One region of the Staphylococcus sp. 510 genome, then DNA from elsewhere that is predicted to be linked to it. Evidence: a T-box and tRNA genes for the amino acid it is inferred to sense, from the RefSeq annotation. Region 1 holds a T-box; the other holds one or more tRNA genes.
The links. The T-box of region 1 lies ahead of serS (serine--tRNA ligase). A T-box ahead of a tRNA ligase gene usually reads a tRNA of that ligase, here a tRNA-Ser.
Positions count from the first base shown of each region.

Region 2: it has a tRNA-Ser gene. The T-box ahead of serS (serine--tRNA ligase) is inferred to sense a tRNA for this amino acid. The anticodon was not compared.

Region 1 is NZ_JBXVVK010000014.1:21,522-33,698, reverse strand. It holds gene dnaN (DNA polymerase III subunit beta) at 1-886, shown strand, start outside; gene yaaA (S4 domain-containing protein YaaA) at 1,217-1,462, shown strand; gene recF (DNA replication/repair protein RecF) at 1,459-2,574, shown strand; gene gyrB (DNA topoisomerase (ATP-hydrolyzing) subunit B) at 2,584-4,518, shown strand; gene gyrA (DNA gyrase subunit A) at 4,555-7,233, shown strand; gene AC2D8K_RS10680 (NAD(P)H-hydrate dehydratase) at 7,346-8,158, opposite strand; gene hutH (histidine ammonia-lyase) at 8,492-9,991, shown strand; T-box leader at 10,075-10,289, shown strand; gene serS (serine--tRNA ligase) at 10,373-11,659, shown strand; gene AC2D8K_RS10665 (AzlC family ABC transporter permease) at 11,987-12,177, shown strand, end outside.
Region 2 is NZ_JBXVVK010000017.1:622-12,798, forward strand. It holds gene recR (recombination mediator RecR) at 1-314, opposite strand, end outside; gene AC2D8K_RS11220 (YbaB/EbfC family nucleoid-associated protein) at 319-636, opposite strand; gene dnaX (DNA polymerase III subunit gamma/tau) at 726-2,426, opposite strand; gene AC2D8K_RS11230 (GNAT family N-acetyltransferase) at 2,497-3,027, opposite strand; RNA gene ffs (signal recognition particle sRNA large type) at 3,185-3,454, opposite strand; gene treR (trehalose operon repressor) at 3,546-4,280, opposite strand; gene treC (alpha,alpha-phosphotrehalase) at 4,306-5,943, opposite strand; partial or broken gene treP (PTS system trehalose-specific EIIBC component) at 6,019-7,456, opposite strand; tRNA gene AC2D8K_RS11255 (tRNA-Ser) at 7,737-7,829, opposite strand; gene AC2D8K_RS11260 (glutamate synthase subunit beta) at 7,882-9,345, opposite strand; partial or broken gene gltB (glutamate synthase large subunit) at 9,361-12,177, opposite strand, start outside.

The DNA of each region.
Region 1 (12,177 bases):
CGTTGATATTATTAAAAAATTGCCAGGTAAAGATGTTAAATTATCTACTAATGAGCAATTCCAAACACTCATTACATCTGGTCATTCTGAATTCAACTTAAGTGGTTTAGATCCAGATCAATATCCACTATTACCAGAAGTATCAAGAGATGACGCTATTCAATTATCTGTAAAAGTATTAAAAAACATCATTGCACAAACTAATTTTGCAGTGTCCACCTCAGAAACACGCCCAGTATTAACTGGTGTGAATTGGCTTATACAAGATAATGAATTAATATGCACAGCAACTGACTCACACCGCTTGGCTGTAAGAAAGTTAAAATTAGAAGATACATCTGAAAATAAAAATGTCATCATTCCTGGTAAAGCTTTATCTGAATTAAATAAAATTATGAGCGATAGTGATGAAGATATTGATATTTTCTTCGCATCTAACCAAGTATTATTTAGAGTAGGTCATGTTAATTTCATTTCTCGTTTATTAGAAGGTCATTATCCAGATACAACGCGTTTATTCCCTGAGAATTATGAAATCAAATTAGGAATTAACAATGGTGAGTTTTACCATGCGATTGATCGTGCATCATTATTGGCTAGAGAAGGCGGTAATAATGTCATCAAATTAAGCACTGGTAATGAAGTTGTTGAACTATCATCAACATCTCCAGAGATTGGTACTGTAAAAGAAGAAGTAACAGCAACTGATGTAGAAGGCGGCAATCTTAAAATTTCATTCAACTCAAAATATATGATGGATGCATTAAAAGCGATTGATAATGACGAAGTCGAAGTCGAATTCTTTGGTACGATGAAACCGTTCATTTTAAAACCTAAAGACGATGATTCAGTTACTCAATTAATCTTGCCAATCCGTACGTACTAATCATGACTTAAAAAGCGAAAACGAATAATAGCTGAGACAAGATAAAATGTCTCAGCTATTTTTTATTTAAAGTTCATTTTAAAGTGTGTGAGCCTTTGTTTAAGCGTAAGAAATTATTTTTAGGAGGAATTTATCGTTTTATAGAAAAATAAGCTAATATGCCCTTTAAAATTAAAATGACGTTAATACAACTCCAAAAACGTAAGTAAAATAGCATTGAAATTTAAAATAGAGAAATTATCACTATAAGTAAACGTTTACATTCTTTTTTTTACATGAAATTTGAGCGCAAAACAGGTATAATATATTAATGACATAAAAAGAAATGGAGTGATGAATTTGATTCAAGAAGTTGTTGTAGAAGGTGACATTACTTTAGGTCAATTTCTGAAAACAGAAGGTATTATTGAATCAGGTGGCCAAGCGAAATGGTTCCTACAAGATTTCGAGGTTTTAATTAATGGTCAACGTGAAGTTAGACGTGGCAAAAAATTAGAACATCATGATCGTATCGATATACCTGAATTGCCTGAAGATACGGGTGCTTTTTTAATCATTCACCAAGGTGAACAATGAAATTAAATACACTCCAATTGGAAAACTATCGTAACTATGAACAGGTTACAATCGATTGTCATCCTGAAGTGAATATTCTCATAGGTGAGAATGCACAAGGAAAGACGAATCTCCTTGAATCAATTTACACTTTAGCTTTGGCAAAAAGCCACAGAACTTCTAATGATAAGGAACTCATACGTTTTGATTCTGAGTATGCTAAAATAGAAGGTGAGCTAAACTATAGACATGGCACAATGCCACTGACGATGTTCATTACTAAAAGAGGTAAGCAAGTGAAGGTCAATCACCTAGAGCAAAGTAGGCTAACACAATATATCGGACATCTAAACGTGGTTCTTTTTGCGCCGGAAGATTTGAATATCGTGAAAGGATCACCTCTAATACGCCGTCGTTTTATAGACATGGAGTTAGGACAAATATCAGCTGTCTATTTGAACGACCTTTCTCAATATCAACATATTTTAAAACAAAAGAATAACTACCTAAAACAGCTACAAATTGGTAATAAGACTGACACCACTATGCTGGAAGTCTTAAATCAACAATTTGCTGAATATGCGTTAAAGGTGACGTTGCGTCGTGAACATTTTATTAAAGAACTAGAACAATTAGCTCAACCTATTCATGCAGGCATTACGAATGAGCGTGAAGCATTGGCGCTTAAGTATTTACCAAGTTTGAAATTCAGTCATCAAGATCAATCAGAATCAGAAATGTTAGAAGAGATTCTGACATTACTTAATGACAATCTTCAAAGAGAAAAAGACCGTGGTGTGTGTCTCTTTGGACCACATCGTGACGACTTAGGTTTTAACGTTAACGGCATGGATGCGCAAACTTATGGTTCACAAGGTCAACAGAGAACAACCGCATTGTCGATTAAGTTAGCTGAAATTGAACTAATGAATATAGAAGTTGGAGAATATCCAATTTTATTACTAGATGATGTGTTGAGTGAATTAGATGACTCACGTCAAACGCACTTATTGAGTACAATTCAACATAAAGTACAGACATTTGTAACTACGACATCCGTAGACGGTATTGATCATGAAATTATGAATAATGCTAAGTTATACCGTATAAATCAAGGTGAAATTATAAAGTAACAGAAAGTGATGGTGAATACATTGTCAGATGTAAACAACACAGATAATTATGGTGCTGGGCAGATACAAGTATTAGAAGGACTAGAAGCGGTCCGTAAACGACCTGGTATGTATATCGGTTCAACTTCAGAAAGAGGCTTGCACCATTTAGTATGGGAAATTGTTGATAATAGTATTGACGAAGCATTAGCAGGCTATGCTGACGAAATTAACGTAACAATTGAAAAAGATAATTGGATTAAAGTTACTGACAATGGTCGTGGTATCCCAGTAGATATTCAAGAAAAAATGGGACGTCCAGCAGTTGAGGTTATTTTAACTGTACTTCACGCCGGAGGTAAATTCGGTGGCGGCGGATACAAAGTATCAGGTGGTCTACATGGTGTAGGTTCATCTGTTGTTAACGCCCTATCAGAAGATTTAGAAGTATACGTACACCGTAACGATACGATTTATCACCAAGCCTATAAAAAAGGTGTACCTCAATTTGATTTAAAAGAAATTGGTAGCACAGATAAGACGGGTACAGCAATACGTTTTAAAGCAGATAGCAGTATCTTTACCGAAACAACAGTTTACAACTATGAAACATTACAACAACGTATTCGTGAGTTAGCATTCTTGAACAAAGGTATTCAAATCACTTTAACTGATGAGCGAGACGAAGATGATATCAGACAAGATTCTTATCACTATGAGGGTGGGATTAAGTCTTATGTAGAAATGTTGAATGAAAATAAAGAACCTATCCATGGCGAACCTATTTACATTCACCAATCTAAAGATGATATCGAAGTTGAAATTGCGATCCAATATAATAAAGGCTATTCAACGAATTTATTAACATATGCCAACAATATCCACACGTATGAAGGTGGTACGCATGAAGATGGCTTTAAACGTGCGTTAACGCGTGTGTTAAATAGTTATGGTATGAACAGTAAAATAATCAAAGAAGATAAAGATAGACTTTCAGGTGAAGATACACGTGAAGGTTTAACAGCTATTATTTCTATCAAACATGGTGATCCTCAATTCGAAGGTCAAACGAAAACAAAATTAGGAAACTCTGAAGTACGACAAGTTGTAGATAAATTATTCTCTGAACACTTTGAACGTTTCTTATATGAAAACCCTAGTGTTGGTAGAATTATTGTTGAAAAAGGTATTATGGCATCTCGTGCACGTGTTGCTGCAAAGAAAGCACGTGAAGTGACACGTCGTAAATCAGCATTAGAGATTTCAAGTCTACCTGGTAAACTTGCTGACTGCTCTAGTAAAAACCCTGAAGAAAGTGAAATTTTCTTAGTCGAAGGGGACTCTGCCGGTGGGTCTACTAAATCAGGCCGTGACTCAAGCACACAGGCGATTTTACCATTGAGAGGTAAGATTCTTAATGTTGAAAAAGCACGTCTAGATCGTATTTTAAATAACAATGAAATTCGTTCTATGATCACAGCATTTGGTACTGGTATTGGTGGAGAATTTGATATTAGTAAAGCACGATATCATAAAATTGTAATTATGACAGATGCCGATGTTGATGGTGCTCATATTAGAACATTATTATTAACATTCTTCTATCGTTTCATGAGACCGCTAATTGAAGCGGGATATGTATATATTGCTCAACCACCGTTATACAAATTAACGCAAGGTAAACAAAAATACTATGTCTTCAACGATAGAGAATTAGATAAATTAAAAGCAGAATTAAATCCAACACCTAAATGGTCTATTGCCCGTTATAAAGGTCTTGGTGAAATGAATGCCGATCAATTATGGGAAACAACGATGAATCCAGAACACCGTTCAATGTTACAAGTAACATTAGAAGATGCAATTGATGCCGACCAAACATTTGAAATGTTAATGGGTGATGTTGTTGAAAACCGTAGACAATTTATTGAAGATAACGCGGTCTATGCCAACCTAGATTTCTAAGCACTATGAACTGAACTTTTGAAGGAGGATCTCTTGATGGCTGAATTACCTCAATCAAGAATTAATGAACGAAATATAACCAATGAAATGCGCGAATCATTCCTAGACTATGCAATGAGTGTTATCGTTTCTCGTGCATTACCAGACGTCAGAGATGGATTGAAACCAGTACATCGTCGTATACTGTATGGATTAAATGAGCAAGGTATGACTCCAGATAAGCCATATAAAAAATCCGCACGTATCGTTGGGGATGTTATGGGTAAATATCACCCACATGGTGACTCATCTATTTACGAGGCTATGGTAAGAATGGCACAAGAATTCAGTTATCGTTATCCACTTGTGGATGGACAAGGTAACTTTGGTTCCATGGATGGTGATGGCGCAGCTGCCATGCGTTATACCGAAGCACGTATGACTAAAATTACGCTAGAATTACTACGTGATATTAATAAAGATACAATTGATTTTATTGATAACTATGATGGTAACGAAAGAGAGCCGTCAGTCTTACCTGCACGTTTCCCTAACTTATTAGTTAATGGTGCGGCAGGTATCGCCGTAGGTATGGCGACTAATATACCACCTCATAATTTGACAGAGGTGATTGATGGCGTACTTAGTTTAAGTAAGAACCCAGACATCTCAATCAGTGAATTAATGGAAGATATTCAAGGTCCAGATTTTCCAACTGCTGGTCTTATCTTAGGTAAAAGTGGTATTAGACGTGCTTATGAAACAGGTAGAGGTTCTATACAAATGCGCTCACGTGCTGAAATTGAAGAACGTGGTGGCGGACGTCAACGTATTGTTGTTACAGAAATTCCATTCCAAGTTAACAAGGCACGAATGATCGAAAAAATTGCTGAACTTGTACGTGATAAAAAAATTGATGGTATTACTGACTTACGTGATGAAACAAGTTTACGTACAGGTGTAAGAGTTGTCATTGATATTCGTAAGGATGCTAACGCAAGTGTTATCTTAAATAACTTATATAAACAAACACCATTACAAACATCATTTGGTGTAAATATGATTGCCTTAGTTAATGGCAGACCTAAGTTGATTAATCTTAAAGAAGCATTAGTCCATTACTTAGAACATCAAAAAACGGTTGTACGTAGACGTACAGAGTACAATTTAAGAAAAGCAAAAGACCGTGCCCATATCTTAGAAGGTTTAAGAATTGCACTTGATCATATTGATGAAATCATTAGTACCATTCGTGAATCTGAAACAGATAAAGTGGCAATGGAAAGCTTACAAGAACGCTTCAAATTATCTGAAAGACAAGCACAAGCTATCTTAGATATGCGTTTAAGACGTTTAACTGGTTTAGAAAGAGACAAAATTGAATCAGAATATAACGAATTATTAGCTTATATTGATGAATTAGAAGCGATTTTAGCGGATGAAGAAGTATTACTACAATTAGTTCGTGACGAATTAACAGAAATTAAAGAACGTTATGGTGACGAACGTCGTACAGAAATTCAACTTGGCGGATTAGATGATTTAGAAGATGAAGATTTAATCCCAGAAGAACAAATTGTAATTACATTAAGTCATAACAATTATATTAAACGTCTTCCAGTATCTACATATCGTGCACAAAACCGTGGTGGTCGTGGTGTACAAGGTATGAATACATTAGAAGAAGACTTTGTGAGTCAATTAGTTACTTTAAGTACTCATGACAATGTCTTATTCTTTACGAATAAAGGCCGCGTATACAAACTTAAAGGTTACGAAGTACCAGAATTATCTCGTCAATCCAAAGGTATCCCAATTGTTAATGCGATTGAACTTGAAAATGATGAAAGTATCAGTACAATGATTGCTGTTAAAGACCTTGAAAGTGAAGACGATTACCTAGTATTTGCAACACGTAAAGGTATCGTTAAACGATCATCATTAAGTAACTTCTCTCGTATTAATAAGAATGGTAAAATTGCGATTAACTTTAAAGAAGATGATGAGTTAATTGCAGTTAGACTAACCGATGGTGAAGAAGATATCCTTATTGGTACTGCACATGCTTCATTGATTAGATTCTCTGAAAAAGCATTACGTCCACTTGGCCGTACAGCAGCAGGTGTGAAAGGTATCACATTACGTGAAGGTGATGAAGTAGTCGGTTTAGACGTCGCACATGCGAATAGTGAAGATGAAGTATTAGTTGTTACTGAAAATGGATACGGTAAACGTACACCAGTTGCTGATTACCGATTATCAAATCGTGGCGGTAAAGGTATTAAGACGGCAACAATTACAGAACGTAATGGTAACATCGTGTGTATTACAACTGTTACAGGTGAAGAAGACTTAATGGTTGTAACGAATGCAGGTGTGATTATACGTCTAGATGTACATGACATCTCACAAAATGGTCGTTCTGCACAAGGTGTTCGACTTATGCGTCTAGGTGATGACCAATTTGTTTCAACAGTAGCTAAAGTAAAACAAGAAGATGATGCTGATGAAGCAGAATCAGATATTGAAAGTGATAATGCTCAAGGTGAGTCTAATAGCGAAGAAGTTATTGAAGGTGGCGCACCAGGCAAAGCAATTCAAACTGAAGTTACTGATGAAGAACAAGGTTCAGAAGACACTCAAGATGGCGATGAACGAATCGATGTAAGACAAGACTTTATGGATCGTGTAAATGAAGATATCGAAAACGATTCAGAAAATAATGAAGATGAATAAACCATAATATAAAGTGAAAAATAAGACTCCCCTATCATCAGGGGAGTCTTATTTTTTATCTAATAAAAAGGGATATGGCGACTGTTAAATGTGACCATATTCCCTATATAAGCTATTCTTCTAATTGTTTCATTGCGAATGGAATTTCATTGATTAAACGTGATGGAGGTACGACATACATCGTTTCAGAAAGCTTTTCTCCGATATAACTATGTGTATAAGTCGCGCTCATCACCGCTTCTTTAATACTATCGAATTGACCTACGAAGCTAGTAATCATACCTGCTAAAGTATCACCCATACCACCAGTTGCCATAGCTGGGCTACCGATAGATAGTTTATAATCTTCATTTCTAAAGTAAATCTCTGTACCATGTTTTTTAAGAACAACTGTCGCGCCAATACGATCAACCGCTTCACGATTACGCTCATATGTTTGTTCTTCAATTGGGGTACCACTTAAACGTTCCCACTCTTTTTGATGTGGCGTAAAAATTACTCGACATGAAGGTAGTTGAGGTTTAAGTTTACTAAAAATCGTAATAGCATCACCGTCTACTATTAAATTCTGATGAGGTTGGATGTTCTGCAATAAGAAAGTAATCGCATTATTTCCTTTAAAGTCTACGCCAAGTCCTGGACCAATTAAGATACTGTCTGTCATTTCAATCATTTTAGTAAGCATCTTTGTATCGTTAATATCGATAACCATTGCTTCCGGGCATCGAGAATGTAATGCAGCATGATTAGTTGGATGTGTAGCTACAGTAATCAATCCACTACCACTGAATACACATGCACGTGCTGCTAACATGATTGCACCACCTAAATTGGCAGATCCTCCAATTAATAGGATTTTACCGTAATCCCCTTTATGAGACTCTTCTTTTCTTTTAGGAATATTAATAGTATCTAAAGTTTCCATCTACCTAAACCTCCTTTTACCGGATTATTTATTTCTATTATACTGACCGGTCTATGTTCAATGATTCATTTTATATTGAATATAAGTCACAACGATGCGTGTGCTTTTAAATACAATAATGAATACTATACCTGTAATACACTTTCGTCAATAGAAATTTAAGAAATGTAACGATATAGAAACCTAATATAACAGTGACAATATTTTAGCGTATTAAATAATTAAATTGTTAATGTATTATAAAAATTGTAAAAAGTATTGTTTATATAAAAATGAAAACGTATACTTTTTGATAATGGAAGTTTTAATTCTACATAAAGGGGAGCTGTTTCTATGACTTTATTTTTAAATGGAGATGCTTTAACGATTGAGGATATTAAACAATTATTACACCAAGATTTAAAAATTGAAATCACTGAGGAAGCATTAGAAAGAGTTAAAAAAAGTAGAAATGTAGTAGAAAGAATTATTAATGATAAAGAAACCATTTATGGGATCACTACAGGGTTTGGTTTATTTAGTGATGTGCGTATTGATTCGACTCAATATAATGACTTACAAGTTAATTTAATACGTTCACACGCTTGTGGGATGGGCGAACCATTTTCTGAAGAAGTATCACTCGTGATGATGATTTTACGTCTTAATACATTATTAAAAGGAAATTCAGGTGTAACGTTAGAATTGGTCGATCAGCTCAAATATTTCATTAATGAGCGTATTATACCTGTGATTCCTCAACAAGGCTCACTCGGTGCATCAGGGGATTTAGCACCATTATCTCATTTAGCTTTAGCACTTATTGGTGAAGGGCTTGTTTACTTTAAAAACGAAGAAGTTGATAGTCGTTATGTCTTAAATGAATTAGGAAGAGCACCATTACATTTACAAGCTAAAGAAGGATTAGCATTAATTAACGGCACACAGGCTATGACTGCTCAAGGGGTCATTAACTATATTGAAGCGGAAGACCTAGGTTACCAAGCAGAGTGGATTGCGGCGCTCACGCATCAAGCGTTAAATGGTATTGTTGATGCATATGATCATAGAGTGCATGCATTTAGAAACAGTCAAGAACAAGTAGATGTCGCAGCACGTATGCGTGATTGGTTAGAAGATTCAAAGTTAACAACAAGACAAGCTGAGATTCGTGTTCAAGATGCGTATTCTTTACGTTGTATTCCACAAATTCATGGCGCTAGTTATCAAGTGTTTAACTACGTAAAAGAAAAGTTAGAGTTTGAAATGAATGCTTCAAATGATAATCCACTTATCTTTGATGAAGACGGTGAAACAACAGTTATATCTGGTGGTAACTTCCATGGACAACCTATCGCCTTTGCGCTTGATCATTTGAAGTTAGGTGTCAGTGAATTAGCGAATGTTTCAGAACGACGTGTGGAACGACTAGTGAATCCGCAATTGAATAACGGTCTACCTGCATTCTTAAGTCCTGAACCTGGTTTACAAAGTGGCGCGATGATTATGCAATATGCGGCAGCAAGTTTAGTATCAGAGAATAAAACACTAGCACATCCAGCGAGTGTAGATTCTATCCCATCTTCAGCTAACCAAGAAGATCATGTATCTATGGGTACAATTGCTTCAAGACATGGTTATCAAATGATTGAAAATGCACGACGTGTTATTGCGATTGAATGTATTATTGCGTTACAAGCAGTTGAGTTAAAAGGGGTTAATCAACTATCACCTAAAACACGAGACAAATATGACGAATTTAGAAACATTGTGCCATCTATCAAACAAGATAGACAATTCCATAAGGATATAGAAGCCGTAGCACAGTACTTAAAGGATAGTGCGTATCATTAAGACATTCATAAAATGAAAATGATTGAATTTTAAAATAACTTGAAAATTACAAAAAACTTTGCTATATTGTGAGTAAGTTAATAAAACATTGTTCGTAGGCCAAGTAGTATTATTGATGGATTTCAGAGAGCTTGTGGTTAGTGAGAACAAGTAATCCACTTTAATGTGAATCTACCTACATTTAGTGAGCAATCGGCGAATAACCGTTATTTTAGTTAAGTGCAAATGAAGTAACATTTTATTAAGTGTTTGCTTTGTTTGTTAAATAGGGTGGCAACGCGTAGACCACGTCCCTTGTCGGGGCGTGGTCTTTTTGTATGCTTTTATATACATAGTTGGCATGCTAAATATATATTTTTTATGGGAAAGGATGAAGGTTTCATGTTAGATATTAAACTTTTTAGAACAGAGCCAGACAAAGTTAAGAGCAAAATTGAATTAAGAGGAGACGACCCTAAAGTAGTCGATGAGGTATTAGAATTAGATGAAAAGCGTCGTACATTAATAAGCAAGACAGAAGAGATGAAAGCGAAACGTAATAAAGTAAGTGAAGAAATCGCTCAGAAAAAACGTAATAAAGAAAATGCTGATGATGTTATTGCTGAAATGCGTCAATTAGGTGATGACATTAAAGAATATGATACACAATTAAATGAAATTGATAATAAAATGACAGACATTCTATGTCGTATTCCAAACCTTATCAATGACGATGTACCACAAGGTGCTTCAGATGAAGAAAATATCGAAGTAAAAAAATGGGGTACACCACGTGAATTTGATTTCGAAGCGAAAGCACACTGGGATATCGTAGAAGATCTTAAAATGGCTGACTTCGATCGTGCCGCTAAAATTTCTGGTGCACGTTTCGTTTATCTAACAAGAGACGGTGCACAATTAGAACGTGCATTAATGAACTACATGATTACGAAACATACAACACAACATGGTTACACTGAAATGATGGTACCTCAATTAGTTAACGCTGATACAATGTATGGTACTGGTCAATTACCTAAATTCGAAGAAGATTTATTTAAAGTAGAAAAAGAAGGACTATATACAATTCCAACTGCTGAAGTACCTTTAACAAACTTCTATCGTGATGAAATCATCCAACCAGGTGTCTTACCTGAAAAATTCACTGGACAATCTGCATGTTTCCGTAGTGAAGCGGGTTCAGCTGGTAGAGATACAAGAGGTTTAATTCGTTTACACCAATTCGACAAAGTTGAAATGGTACGCTTTGAAAAACCTGAAGATTCTTGGGATGCTTTAGAAGAAATGACTACAAACGCTGAAGCAATCTTAGAAGAATTAGGATTACCATATCGTCGTGTTATCTTATGTACTGGAGACATTGGTTTCAGTGCTAGTAAAACATACGACTTAGAAGTATGGTTACCAAGCTATAACGACTACAAAGAAATCAGTTCATGTTCAAACTGTACTGACTTCCAAGCACGACGTGCCAATATCCGTTTCAAACGTGATAATGCAGCTAAACCTGAATTAGCGCATACGTTAAACGGTAGTGGTTTAGCTGTAGGTCGTACATTCGCAGCAATCGTTGAGAACTACCAAAATGAAGATGGTACAGTAACAATCCCTGAAGCCTTAGTACCATTCATGGGTGGTAAAACTCATATTCAAAAGCCAACTAAATAATTTAGATTGTTAGCGAATAAATAGCTATACAATGCGCGGTAATGAAGAGCCATCATTGCCGCGTATTTTTTATGCGAATAATCAAAAGTAAGAGGGTAGGGGAGGGTCATTAAGTAAAATTTAGATGCAAAAATAGAGGGGACGTCTAATTGTTTACGGAAAATTCTGTCATATTATAAACGCTTTAGTTGCGACGTTTTTAAACCGATGGTTGTCTTACGTCACACATACCGACGTCTAAAGTGATTGCCGTTTTCATCATTGTATATTAGACTTGAGTTTATTATTTAAACGTAAATGCATTTGGTACTAGAAAGGGGAGGCAAGATGACCCATCTCACATTTAGACAAGGTGTTAAAGAATGTATTCCAACATTATTAGGATATGCAGGTGTTGGTATTTCATTCGGTATTGTTGCTGCATCTCAAAAGTTTAGTTTATTAGAAATTATATTACTTTGTTTAATTATTTATGCTGGTGCGGCGCAATTTATTATATGTGCGTTAGTCATAGCTGG
Region 2 (12,177 bases), on a different contig from region 1:
TGATACAAGCCTTTAAACTCTCTCATTTTTTCCATTGCTATGACATCTTTATCATCTTCAACAACACAAATAACTGAGCGATCTCTTTGTTTATCTTCACAAATATAACAAGGATCTTTTTCAGTTATATGTCCACACACACTACAATAGGTAAGTTCACGCTTTACATCTACGAGCGCTTTCGCAAATTGAACGACGTCATCTTCTTTCATATCTAATGTGTGAAATGCCAGACGTTGAGCGGTCTTAGGACCAATGCCTGGCAATTTCATAAAACTATCTATAAGTTTGGATATGGGTTCTGGATAATGCATCTTATCACATTCCAGGGATATTTAAGCCTTGAGTATGTTTACCTAAGCGTTCTTGTGTTAACTTATCAGCTTTGTTCATCGCTTCATTAGTAGCTGCTAATACTAAGTCTTGTAACATTTCAACGTCATCTGGATCTACTGCATCTTCTTTGATTTGTACATCTACTACTTCTTTGTGTCCAGTAACAGTTACAGTAACCATGCCGCCACCAGCTGTACCTTCAACACGTTCATCTTTTAATTTTTCCTGTTCTTGTTCCATTTTCTTTTGCATTTTTTGCATTTGTTTCATCATTTGTTGCATATTTCCGCCACCGCGCATAATCTATTTCCTCCTTGTAATTCCTTGAATTCTTTAAATAATAACTTTGTTTATATTATACATACGAATATTAGCCTTGTCATGTGTAGCTAATCATCTATCATATGTACTGTTTCTTCTCCAAATAAATCTTTCGCCTTTTGTGCTACATCTTCTTGTTCTGGCTCAGTTTCTATTTTTTCCGCTTCATTATGTTGATCCTGTTTTCTGTTTTGAAGATATTCTGCTCTTACACGTAACCATTGATCTGAGGGAACACCCACTACTTTGACAGTTTTATTAACGATATTACAGACTACACTTTCTATATTGTTACGCTTTTCATCGTCTTTATTAACAATTTCACAGTGAATCTCTTCTTCAAATTTCACTAACACATGATCTTCGCTTGCTGCTACTGGTTCTGAATTTTGAAGTAAACTTACTAAGGACTTTTTATCATTGTTTTTAGCATGATCAATAACTTCTTGCCAATGATCTTTGAGTAGTTTGATATCATCTTTATTGGCTTTATCTAACACTTTAGCAATTTGTTGCATAGAAAAAGCATTTTTTGAGCGTTGTTGACTTCTAACTGGCTTTTTCGGCGATTGCGTCTGTCCTGATGCCGATACACCTTGCGATTTTAATACTTTCAATTCCTGCTCTAATTGTTCCATACGTTGTAATAAAACGTCATTATTAGGTTCTGTAGCAACTTGTGTTGTAGCAACATTTTGCACTGTTTCTGGTTTAGCTTTAATCATTTCAGCTAATTTTACCAACAGTACTTCGAAATGCACGCTTTGATTCACACTAAAACGTATAGATACTAATGTGTCATTGATAATATCAATCATGCGATATAAGGTATCCAAGTCAAAATGAAGAAGTGCGTCATATTCGACTTCTTGGTTCGATGTTTTATTCATAATTGTATCTCTGACGAAATAAATCATATCATTTATTAAACGATTGACTTCTTTTCCTTCGGTAACAAATTGATGATACCTCGTAAATGATGCCTTAACATCGCCTTTAACCACATCTTTAAATAATTCATTTAACGATGCTTCATCCACACTACCTGTAACATTTAACGCGTCTTGTAATGTTAAATGTTCATCTCCAAAAGCAATGGCTTGGTCCATAATACTTAACGCATCTCGCATACCACCTTCAGAGGCCTTAGCAATAAATTCTAGCGCCTCATCATCGTAAGGTAATGACTGTGAATCAGCCACGTATTTCAAACGTTCGACAATTTGTTCTAAACTGATAGCTTTAAAATCAAATCTTTGCGCTCTTGAAATAATAGTTGGTGGGATTTTGTGAGGTTCAGTCGTAGCTAATATGAAAATTGCGTGTGCAGGTGGTTCTTCTAATGTTTTTAATAACGCATTAAAAGCACCTGTCGTTAACATATGAACTTCATCAATAATATAAACCTTGTATTCGGATTCACTTGGTGCGTATTTAACTTTATCTCTAATATTTCTAATCTCATCAACACCATTGTTACTCGCAGCATCTATTTCAATCACATCAGAATTAGTGCCTTGAGTGATACCTTTACAAATTGCACACTCATTACATGGTTCCCCGTCTGTACTATTTGTACAATTAATAGCTTTAGCAAACACCTTAGCAATACTTGTTTTTCCTGTCCCTCTAGGGCCGCTAAATATATAGGCATGGGATTGTTTCCCTTTAGATATCGCATTTCGTAAAGTTTTAGTTACGTGCTCTTGTCCGACGACGTCATCAAAACTTTGAGGACGATACATACGATATAACGCTTGATAATTCACCTTAGCACCTCCGTTTGCAATTACTCTCTATTATATCATTTGTGCTAGCCTGTTCATCAATAAAAATTCTTTAACGCATAATACTTGGATATTTTACTTGTCCAATTGGTTGGTCTGTTAAATTATCCCATAGAAACTTCACTAATAAAGGCTGCGTGACATCTTCATCCTTAGAATATAAATTATAGTCATTTGCTAATTGATAGCCTAATTGAGTAAAGTATGATGTTTCTCGATCAACTACAATAGTAGTGTACCCTTCTGACTTCGCACGTTCTTCACCAGCTTGGACTAGTGCTTTACCTAATCCTTGATTTCTTAATTCCTTTTTTACTGATAGTGACGCGACAGTCAAAGCGGTATATGTTTTCTCTTCTGAAATCACTCTGACTTCGACAAGCATGATATGTCCAATCACTTCATTTTGTTCGTTCTTCGCTATTACTTCTAACTCATAATTATAGTCATCTGACTTTCTTAATGTTTTAACAAGCGCTTTTTCCTGCCAACTTGCTTCCGGTTGTTCATCGTAATTTGCTTCAATACTATTTAATGATTCTTCATAATCCACTTCTGTTAAGGTACTCAAATAGATTTGCATCTTTACACCACCATTTACGTCATTAGCTATTTCGTTTGTTTTATCGTTATAACTTTATCAAATTATGTCACATTTATCTATTTATATAAAAAGAGAGCGACTCATCATACAAGTCGCTCAAATCTATATTCGATATTATTATTTATAAATTTAAAAACCGTGCACCTTTGAATCGAACGTATATCACAAACGTTACCGAAGTCGTTAGCTAAATCTCGGCTACCCTACGGCACATATGAGAGTCCACTTAATGCTGCTTCCGTCAGGACCTGACATGATTCATGGGTTCATATTGCATAGGACCGAAATCTTCAAACACTACGTGCTTCGGGCAGACTTCACAAAAATACGCCCTCAACAAAGGAATTAAGTCTCGCATAAAGCGGATTTCGAGTACAGGGAACCACTACCTCCCCACCTAGCACGGTAAGATTTATAATACTATAATTACTATTATGTTTGCAAGCTTAAAATCTTACAACTATAAATATCTATCATAAATTCGTTCAGCTTCGACTCTATTGCAATAAATTTTCTCGACGTCTTGAAAACTCCTTAAATTTAAATTCAGTCGCAAGATGTTTAGATATATTATATTGAAACTGTGTCGTATCCTTTAAATATACTGTACTTCGCACTGTCGCTGTATAAGGAGGGTTAATATCGCCAAACATCTCATAGTCTAATCTTGAAAATGGTTCAATAGTAATAGATTTACTTGAGTAACTGATATCTAGCTCTAAATCATTTTCTAAATAGTTATATATAGATTGTTTCGCAACGCTATTAGGAATAGATGTAACTACAGATTCCAAGAAAAAATCTTCATCTAAGATTTTCACCTTGTCTTGAATTGAACGTGCGCGAATAACATGAAGCAATATATCATCATTTTTTAATCCTAATGCTAACCTTACTCTTTCATAATCGCCTGCTTTAACTTCTTCGTTAACAATAAGTTCAGTATGGTGTTTCAAGCCTAATTGATCTTGTACTTCTTTGAAACTAATCAACTCTGAAAACGGAAATTCAGTGATTCCTTGGTATATAACAACAGACCCTTTTCCTCTAATCTTTTGAATCATGCCATCATTCGCTAACAGCTCCAGCGCTTTACGAACCGTTTCTCTAGACGTCCCATAATTAGATACCAATTCATTCTCTGACGGTATTTGATCACCATATTGGTATTGTTCTGATAAAATCTGATTTTTTAACTGTTCATAAATAGTAATGAATTTCTTTTGAGTCATGTTGAGATCCTCTTTTTACATAAAATTACTTCGCCGTTTCAACCACAATTGCACCAAAGCCTGACATTTGACGTTGCTCTAATATTCCATTTTGAATAATTACATCACCTGAGACATCTAAATCTTCAGGTAATAATACAGGTTCTTTAGAGAAATTAGCAATAACCAACCAAGTTTGATTGCGATAATGACGACGATATACAAATAATTGTTCGTGTTCCATATACATCGGTTCAATATTACCATAAGTTATTATATCGTGATGATGTCTTAATGAAATCAATGTTTTATATGTGTGTAAAATAGACTCAGAATCTTTCATTGCTTGTTCCACATTAATATGGTGATAGTTCTGAGGAATAGAAATCCAAGGTTCTCCAGTTGTAAAACCTGCATGATTTGTTGCATTCCATTGCATTGGCGTACGAGAGTTGTCACGTGATTTTTGATCTAATATTTCTAAAATTTCTTGCTCGTTGTATCCCTGATTTTTCAAATAATCATAAGCATTTAATGATTCTACATCTCTATAAGCATCTATTGAATTGAAATGAGGGTTGGTCATACCAATTTCTTCGCCTTGATAAATATATGGTGTCCCTTGTAGCATGTGTAGTGAGATGGCTAATGTTTTAGCGCTTGCTTGACGTAAAGATTCAGAACTATCATCCCCGAAGCGTGAAACTACACGTGGTTGGTCGTGATTACACCAGAATATCGCATTCCAGCCACCACCTTCATATATACCTAATTGCCAATCCATCAATATTTTTTTAAGTTGTTGAAAATCCATACTACCCTTAGCCCATTTTTCACCGTCAGGATAATCTACTTTTAAATGATGGAAATTAAATACACTACTCAATTCTTTTCTTTCTGGATTAGAATATTTAATACAGTGATCAATGGTAGTAGACGACATTTCACCGACAGTCATCATATTCTTATTACCAAATGTATGTTGATTTAATTCATGTAAATACTCATGCACTTTGGGTCCATCCGTATAAAACTCTTTTCCGATTTTGTCAGAATCCTTAAATTCACCTTTGGAAATAAGATTGATCACATCAAACCGGAAACCATCCACACCAAAATCAATCCAATAATTGACAATTTGATAAAGGGCTTGTCTAACTTCTGGATTATCCCAATTTAAATCTGCTTGAGTAACATCAAATAAGTGTAAATAATAGTCATCACTTTTTTCATCATATTGCCATGCATTACCTCCGAATTTGGATTCCCAATTTGTGGGCGGTCCATCCTCTGAATGTCTAAAGAAATAATAGTCTCGATAAGGACTATCTTTAGATTGAATGGCTTCCCTAAACCATTGATGTTCTGTTGATGTATGGTTAATCACAATATCCATCATTACTTTAATATCTCGTCGATGAGCTTCTTTCACTAAAACTTTAAAATCTTCTAAAGTACCAAATTGTTCATTAATAGTAAGATAATTACTAATATCATACCCATTATCGTTCATAGGCGATTCATAAATTGGCGTTAACCATATGTAATCTACGCCTAGAAAATGTAAATAATCTAGTTTCTCAATAATACCTTTTAAATCACCCTCACCATTGCCTGTCGTATCATTAAATGATTTGGGATATATTTGATAAACAACTGATTTTCTCCAGTCTTGTTCACTCATTGTTAAACCACCTTTATGTATTATATGAAAATAAAAAGCGCTCAGAGGTTTAATCAACTTGAACGCTTTACTTTTTTATGAATTAGATGTGTCGACCATCTTTTTAGCTTTTTGATTACTAAATCTTGAAAATACTATTGTTAACACAGCAGGAACAACTGTCGCAATTAATGTAGCTGGAAGATAGATCCACCAAAATTCACTTTTGATTGAGATAAATGCAGGCCAACCACCTACACCAACACTACCTAATACTTTGTGAGCACCAATGAAAGCACCTAGTACACTTGAAGTTAGAATGGCCGCAATAAAAGGATATTTTAATGGTAAGTTCACACCAAATAAAGCTGGTTCAGTTACGCCTAATACACCTGAAATACCTGAAGTAAACGCAAGTCCTTCTTCTTTAACCATTTTCTTACATTTATAGACAATCCATGCACCAAATGCCGCTGAACCTTGGCAAATATTTGAAATCGCTAGAATTGGCCATAAATATGTACCGCCTAAACTACTACCCATTAATTGGAAATCAACGGCTAAGAACATGTGATGTAAACCTGTAATTACAAGTGGTGCATATAATAAACCATATAACGCGCCACCTAACCAACCTGCATGTTCAAATACATAAGTCACGCCATTTGTAATGCCTGTGCCTAATATTAAGGCAATAGGTCCTATAACTATAAACGCTAAGAAACCTGTAATCAACAATGCTACCGGTCCAACTACGAACATCTTAATAGAATCATGTACAACTTTGTTTAGTACTTTCTCTAATTGAGCTAACACATATGTTGCTAATAATACTGGTAAAACTTGTCCTTGATAATTAAGCTGCTTAATTTCTAAGCCAAATAAATTCCAAGTTGGTATATGCCCTTTACCAATATCATATTGTGATACAAGTTGCGGATGCATTAAGATAAGCCCTAAAACCAATCCTAAAATTGGACTTCCTCCAAATACACGCATACTACTCCAACCAATTAAAGCAGGTAAGAAAATGAAAGCGGTACTTGCGATGACATTAATTATATTTGAAATGTCCGCAATTTGTGGGTACATGTCTATTAACTTTTTAGGACCAAATAACCCTTCCATAGTTAAAATGTTATTGATCCCCATTAATAACCCAGCTGTTACAATCGCTGGTAAGATTGGTATAAATATATCCCCCAATAATTTAATCAATCTTTGAATTGGATTCCCTTTTTTAGCTGCAGCTTGTTTAGCGTCGTCTTTTGAAGCTTCTTCTGCTCCCGTTTCTGCTACAAATTGTTTATAAACTTCATCTACCGTTCCCGGCCCAATAACAATTTGATACTGATGATCTGCTTTGAATTGTCCTTTTACTAAAGGATTATCACTCAACGCATCTTTATCTACTTTATTATCATCTTTTAATACTAACCGTAGTCTTGTTACACAGTGTGTCGCAGTATCTAGGTTCTCCTTCCCCCCCAATTGTATCTACAATGGCTTTTACATCTTGTTTTTTTACAGCCATAGCCCTCACTCCTTTGTTATCTTACACAAAGTATAACTTGTCTAGACAAGTTATGTAAAGGCTTTCAAGTAAATTCATATAATCTTTTACTTCAAAGACACAAATGAGTCACGTTTCAATTTAAAACTGCCCCTTTATTAGGCATATAAAACTGTCAGCACTGCGTTGTTCAATTCCGTCTTAACGTCGCTATATAAAAAGGCAAATAAAAAAGGCAAATACTCATCATAAAATGAATACTTGCCTTTTATATCTATTAGTCTTGGATTTAAAATTCTAATGGCGGAGGAAGAGGGATTCGAACCCCCGCGGCCCGTTAAGGCCCTGTCGGTTTTCAAGACCGATCCCTTCAGCCGGACTTGGGTATTCCTCCATTGAACACAATAATTATCATATAATAGTGTTCATTAAAAGTCAATTCTTTTTTACACTAGAATTTCTTGGTTTAAATACGTTTCAACTGCATCAGCTACGGCTCTACCTTCTTTAATAGCCCATACAACAAGACTAGGTCCTCTTCGTGCATCCCCAGCAGCAAAGATCTTCGAATGATTCGTTCTAAAGTCTTTGTCATTAGCCACAATTTTGTTTCGTTCGGTTTTAATACCAAATGATTGTGGAATGATGATTTCAGTACCTATAAAGCCAATGGAAAGTATAACTAAATCTGCTGGCCAAAATCGTTCTGGTCCATCTTCCATCACCGTACCGTCTTCAGTCTCTCTTAATATTTGTGTATAAAGCCCTCTCACTTTCCCAGTATCGTCCACATCATATCTCATTGTTTGAACACCATATGCACGTGGCTCTTTATCAAATTTCGCTTCACATTCTTTATGTGCATAATCCATTTTGAATACTGGTAAGGCAAGTGGCCACGATGTATTGGTTTCAAAAGTGATTTCTTCAGGAAGTTTCGTAAACTTATTGAACTGCACAATGGATTTACAATTTTCACGCAACGCTGTTGCCACGCAATCTGCCCCCGTATCTCCTGCACCAATAATAATGACATTCTTATCTTTAGCTGAGATAGTTACTTCGTCAATTTCACCAGTTAAAAATCGTGTTTGTTCTGTTAAATAATCCATTGCAAAGTGAATACCATAACCCATACGTCCCTCTAACGGTAAATCTCTAGCATTCTGTGAACCTGTGCATAAAATAATAGCATCATATGTTGATTCTAAATCTTCACGACTGATATCGACACCAATTTCAATGCCAGTTTTAAACTGAATGCCAGCTTCTTTCATTAATTTAATACGACGTCTTACCACATCTTTATCTAATTTCATGTTAGGAATACCATACATCAATAAGCCACCGGGTTCCTTAGCTCGTTCATATACTGTGACCTTATAGCCTCTATGGTTAAGTTCATCAGCTGCTGTCAACCCAGCTGGTCCACTTCCTACGATAGCAACACTTTGCCCTCTATCCGCTTCAGGATATTTTGGCTTAACCCATCCATTTTCATATGCTTCATCAATAATTGTACGTTCAATTCCTTTAATAGCTACTGAATTCCGATTAATTTTCATCACACATGATTGTTCACATGGTGCTGGACATACACGTCCAGTAAATTCTGGAAAATTGTTCGTTTCACTAAGTCTATCGTATGCTGCTTTAAAATCTCCTCGATAAACTAAATCGTTCCATTCCGGAATATAGTTGCCGATGGGGCATCCTATCGTTTCAAAACCATAGGATAATCCACTTTGACAAAAAGGTGTACCGCAGTCCATACATCTCGCCCCTTGAGTAGATGCATCTTCCTTTGTAAAACGTTGTTGAAATGCATGATGATTTGAAAGACGATCAATCAAAGACAATTCTGCTAATGCTTGCTTTTCATATTTCATAAACCCTTTAAATTCGCCCATGATAATCCCTCTTTCTTAATAAACTACTGCTGGTTTTAATGTCTCATCAACACTTGAACTGTTATCATTAAATGCCGCTAACATAGCATCGTCTTTTCTACTATGTTGACGTAATTGAATATCAATTTTTTGCATCATTAATTTATAATCTTTAGGTATCACTTTGACAACTAGATTTTTTATGTCATCGAAATGTTGTAATATATCTTGCGCCTTTGAACTATGTGTATATTTCACATGACTCTTAAGCATTTTCTTAATAAACTGCATTTCTTCGTCATACATAACTTCACTAAATTCCAAAGTATTAAGTGCATGTTGCGTCTTAAATTGACTGATATCACTTGGAAATACATAACTTACGCCACCACTCATACCTTGACCGAAGTTCTTTCCTACATCGCCAAGTATTAATACGTGGCCGCCTGTCATATATTCAAGTCCATGATCACCAATACCTTCAACTACCACATCGGCACCACTATTTCTAATACAGAAACGTTCTCCGGCTTTACCATTAATAAAAGCTTTACCTTTTGATGCACCATAGAAGCATACGTTTCCTGCTATGATTTCATTTTCACGTAATGAATTAGGTGCTTGTACAATGACTGTACCACCTGACAAACCTTTACCGACATAGTCATTGGCATCTCCATTATGATGTATCGTTAATCCTTTTGGCGCAAAAGCAGCCAAACTTTGACCAGCATGGCCATCCGTATTAACATAAATCGTATCTTCTGGTAATCCTTTTTCCCCATATTGTTTAGCAATCGCACTACCAGTAATCACGCCAACATCACGTTGAACGTTCTTAATGGTATAACTTCCTGAAAATGCATGACCTGCCTCTATACTTTGTTTGGCATCTGGATATAGATAATTCAAATCAAAACCTTCATCTAAATGATGATTCTGTGCTATTTCCTTAGTATTAGGACCATCAGCTATGTTGATTAATCGTTCGATTTCAACAGATGCTGCTTTTGTTCCTGGTTTAATATGAGAAGAACGTTGTAATAAGTCTGTTCGTCCTACTAATTCTTCAACTGTTCTCAATCCTAATGATGCAAGTATTTCACGTAATTCTTCTGCAATAAAATACATAAAATGTACAACATGTTGTGCTTTTCCTTTAAATAAAGCACGTAAATCTTTGTTTTGAGTAGCAACTCCTACTGGACATGTATCCTTATGACAAACACGCATCATAACACATCCCAAAACCACTAAAGGTGCTGTTGCAAATCCAAATTCTTCCGCTCCAAGCGCACATGCATACGCTACATCTTTACCAGTAAGCAATTTACCATCTGTTTCTAACTTTACTCGACTTCGTAAATCATTTAATTTCAAAGTTTGATGTGTTTCTGCCAAACCTATTTCCCAAGGCACACCCGCATGTTGAATACTAGTTTTAGGCGAAGCACCTGTTCCACCGTCATAGCCACTGATGACAATTTTATCTGCAAACGCTTTTGCTACCCCTGATGCAATGGTTCCCACACCTGTTTTCGACACTAATTTAACAGCAATATCCGCTTCTTTATTTGCATTTTTCAAATCATGAATCAATTGTGCTAAGTCTTCGATAGAATAGATATCATGATGCGGTGGTGGTGAAATGAGACCGATACCCGGCGTAGATCCTCTTGTTTCGGCAATCCACGGATATACTTTAGAACCAGGTAATTGACCACCCTCACCAGGTTTAGCACCTTGTGCTACTTTAATCTGTATTTCCTTTGCATGTTGTAAGTAGTCATTCGTTACGCCAAATCTTCCAGAGGCAACTTGTTTAATTGCGCTAATTTTATTACTACCGTCTTTTTGAGGTTGATAGCGTAAAGGATCTTCTCCACCTTCACCACTGTTACTTTTACCTCCTAGACTGTTCATCGCTTGCGCCAATGTTTCGTGCGCTTCAGCTGATATAGATCCATAACTCATTGCACCTGTGTTAAAACGTTTAACAATTTCAGAAGCAGGCTCAACTTTTGATATATCAATAGGTTTACAAGTCTTAAATTCTAATAAATGACGAATAAAATCTTGGCGCTGTTGATTAACCGTATCGGAATATTGTTTGAATAAGTCATAGTCATTATCACGACAAGCATGCTGTAATAAGAAAATTGTTTTAGGATTATAAGCATGATGCTGTCCTTGTTGTCTCCATTGGAAAGTACTACCAGACGCTAAACAATCTGAATGCGACTCTTGTCTTGCTTTATTTTCCTCATCAATTTGTTGAATGTTAATACCAGAGATTTTAGATTGTGTCCCTGTAAAATATTTATCAATAACAGTTTGTGATATCCCAACCGCTTCAAATATTTGTGCACCTTGATAACTTTGAACTGTTGATATTCCCATTTTAGCCATTACTTAAATAACACCTTCTGATAACACGTTTGTATACGTTTCGACATTCGATGTTACTGTACCATGTAATTTGCCATCATTTGTGAGTTGTTCAACCGTTCGTTGAGCTAAATATGGCACGATTGCGTTTGCCCCATAACCTAGTAAGCATGCTACGTGATGTACTTCACGTGTCTCACCAGATTTTGCAACTAAACTTGTTTCCATACGTAAACCTTCGCGTATCAAACATTGATGAACATGGCTCATTGCTAGTAACATTGGCATGGCAAATCCTGATTCTGACGCTAGCAAACTATCGTCTAATACGATAATTTCAGAACCATTTTTCACATATTGAATCACTTCATCAGATAATCGTTTCAAACTAGCCTCTAAATCATCATGATATATAGTTGAAACATAAGTCGTTTTAAACTTCTCAGTATCAATAGCTTCTAATTG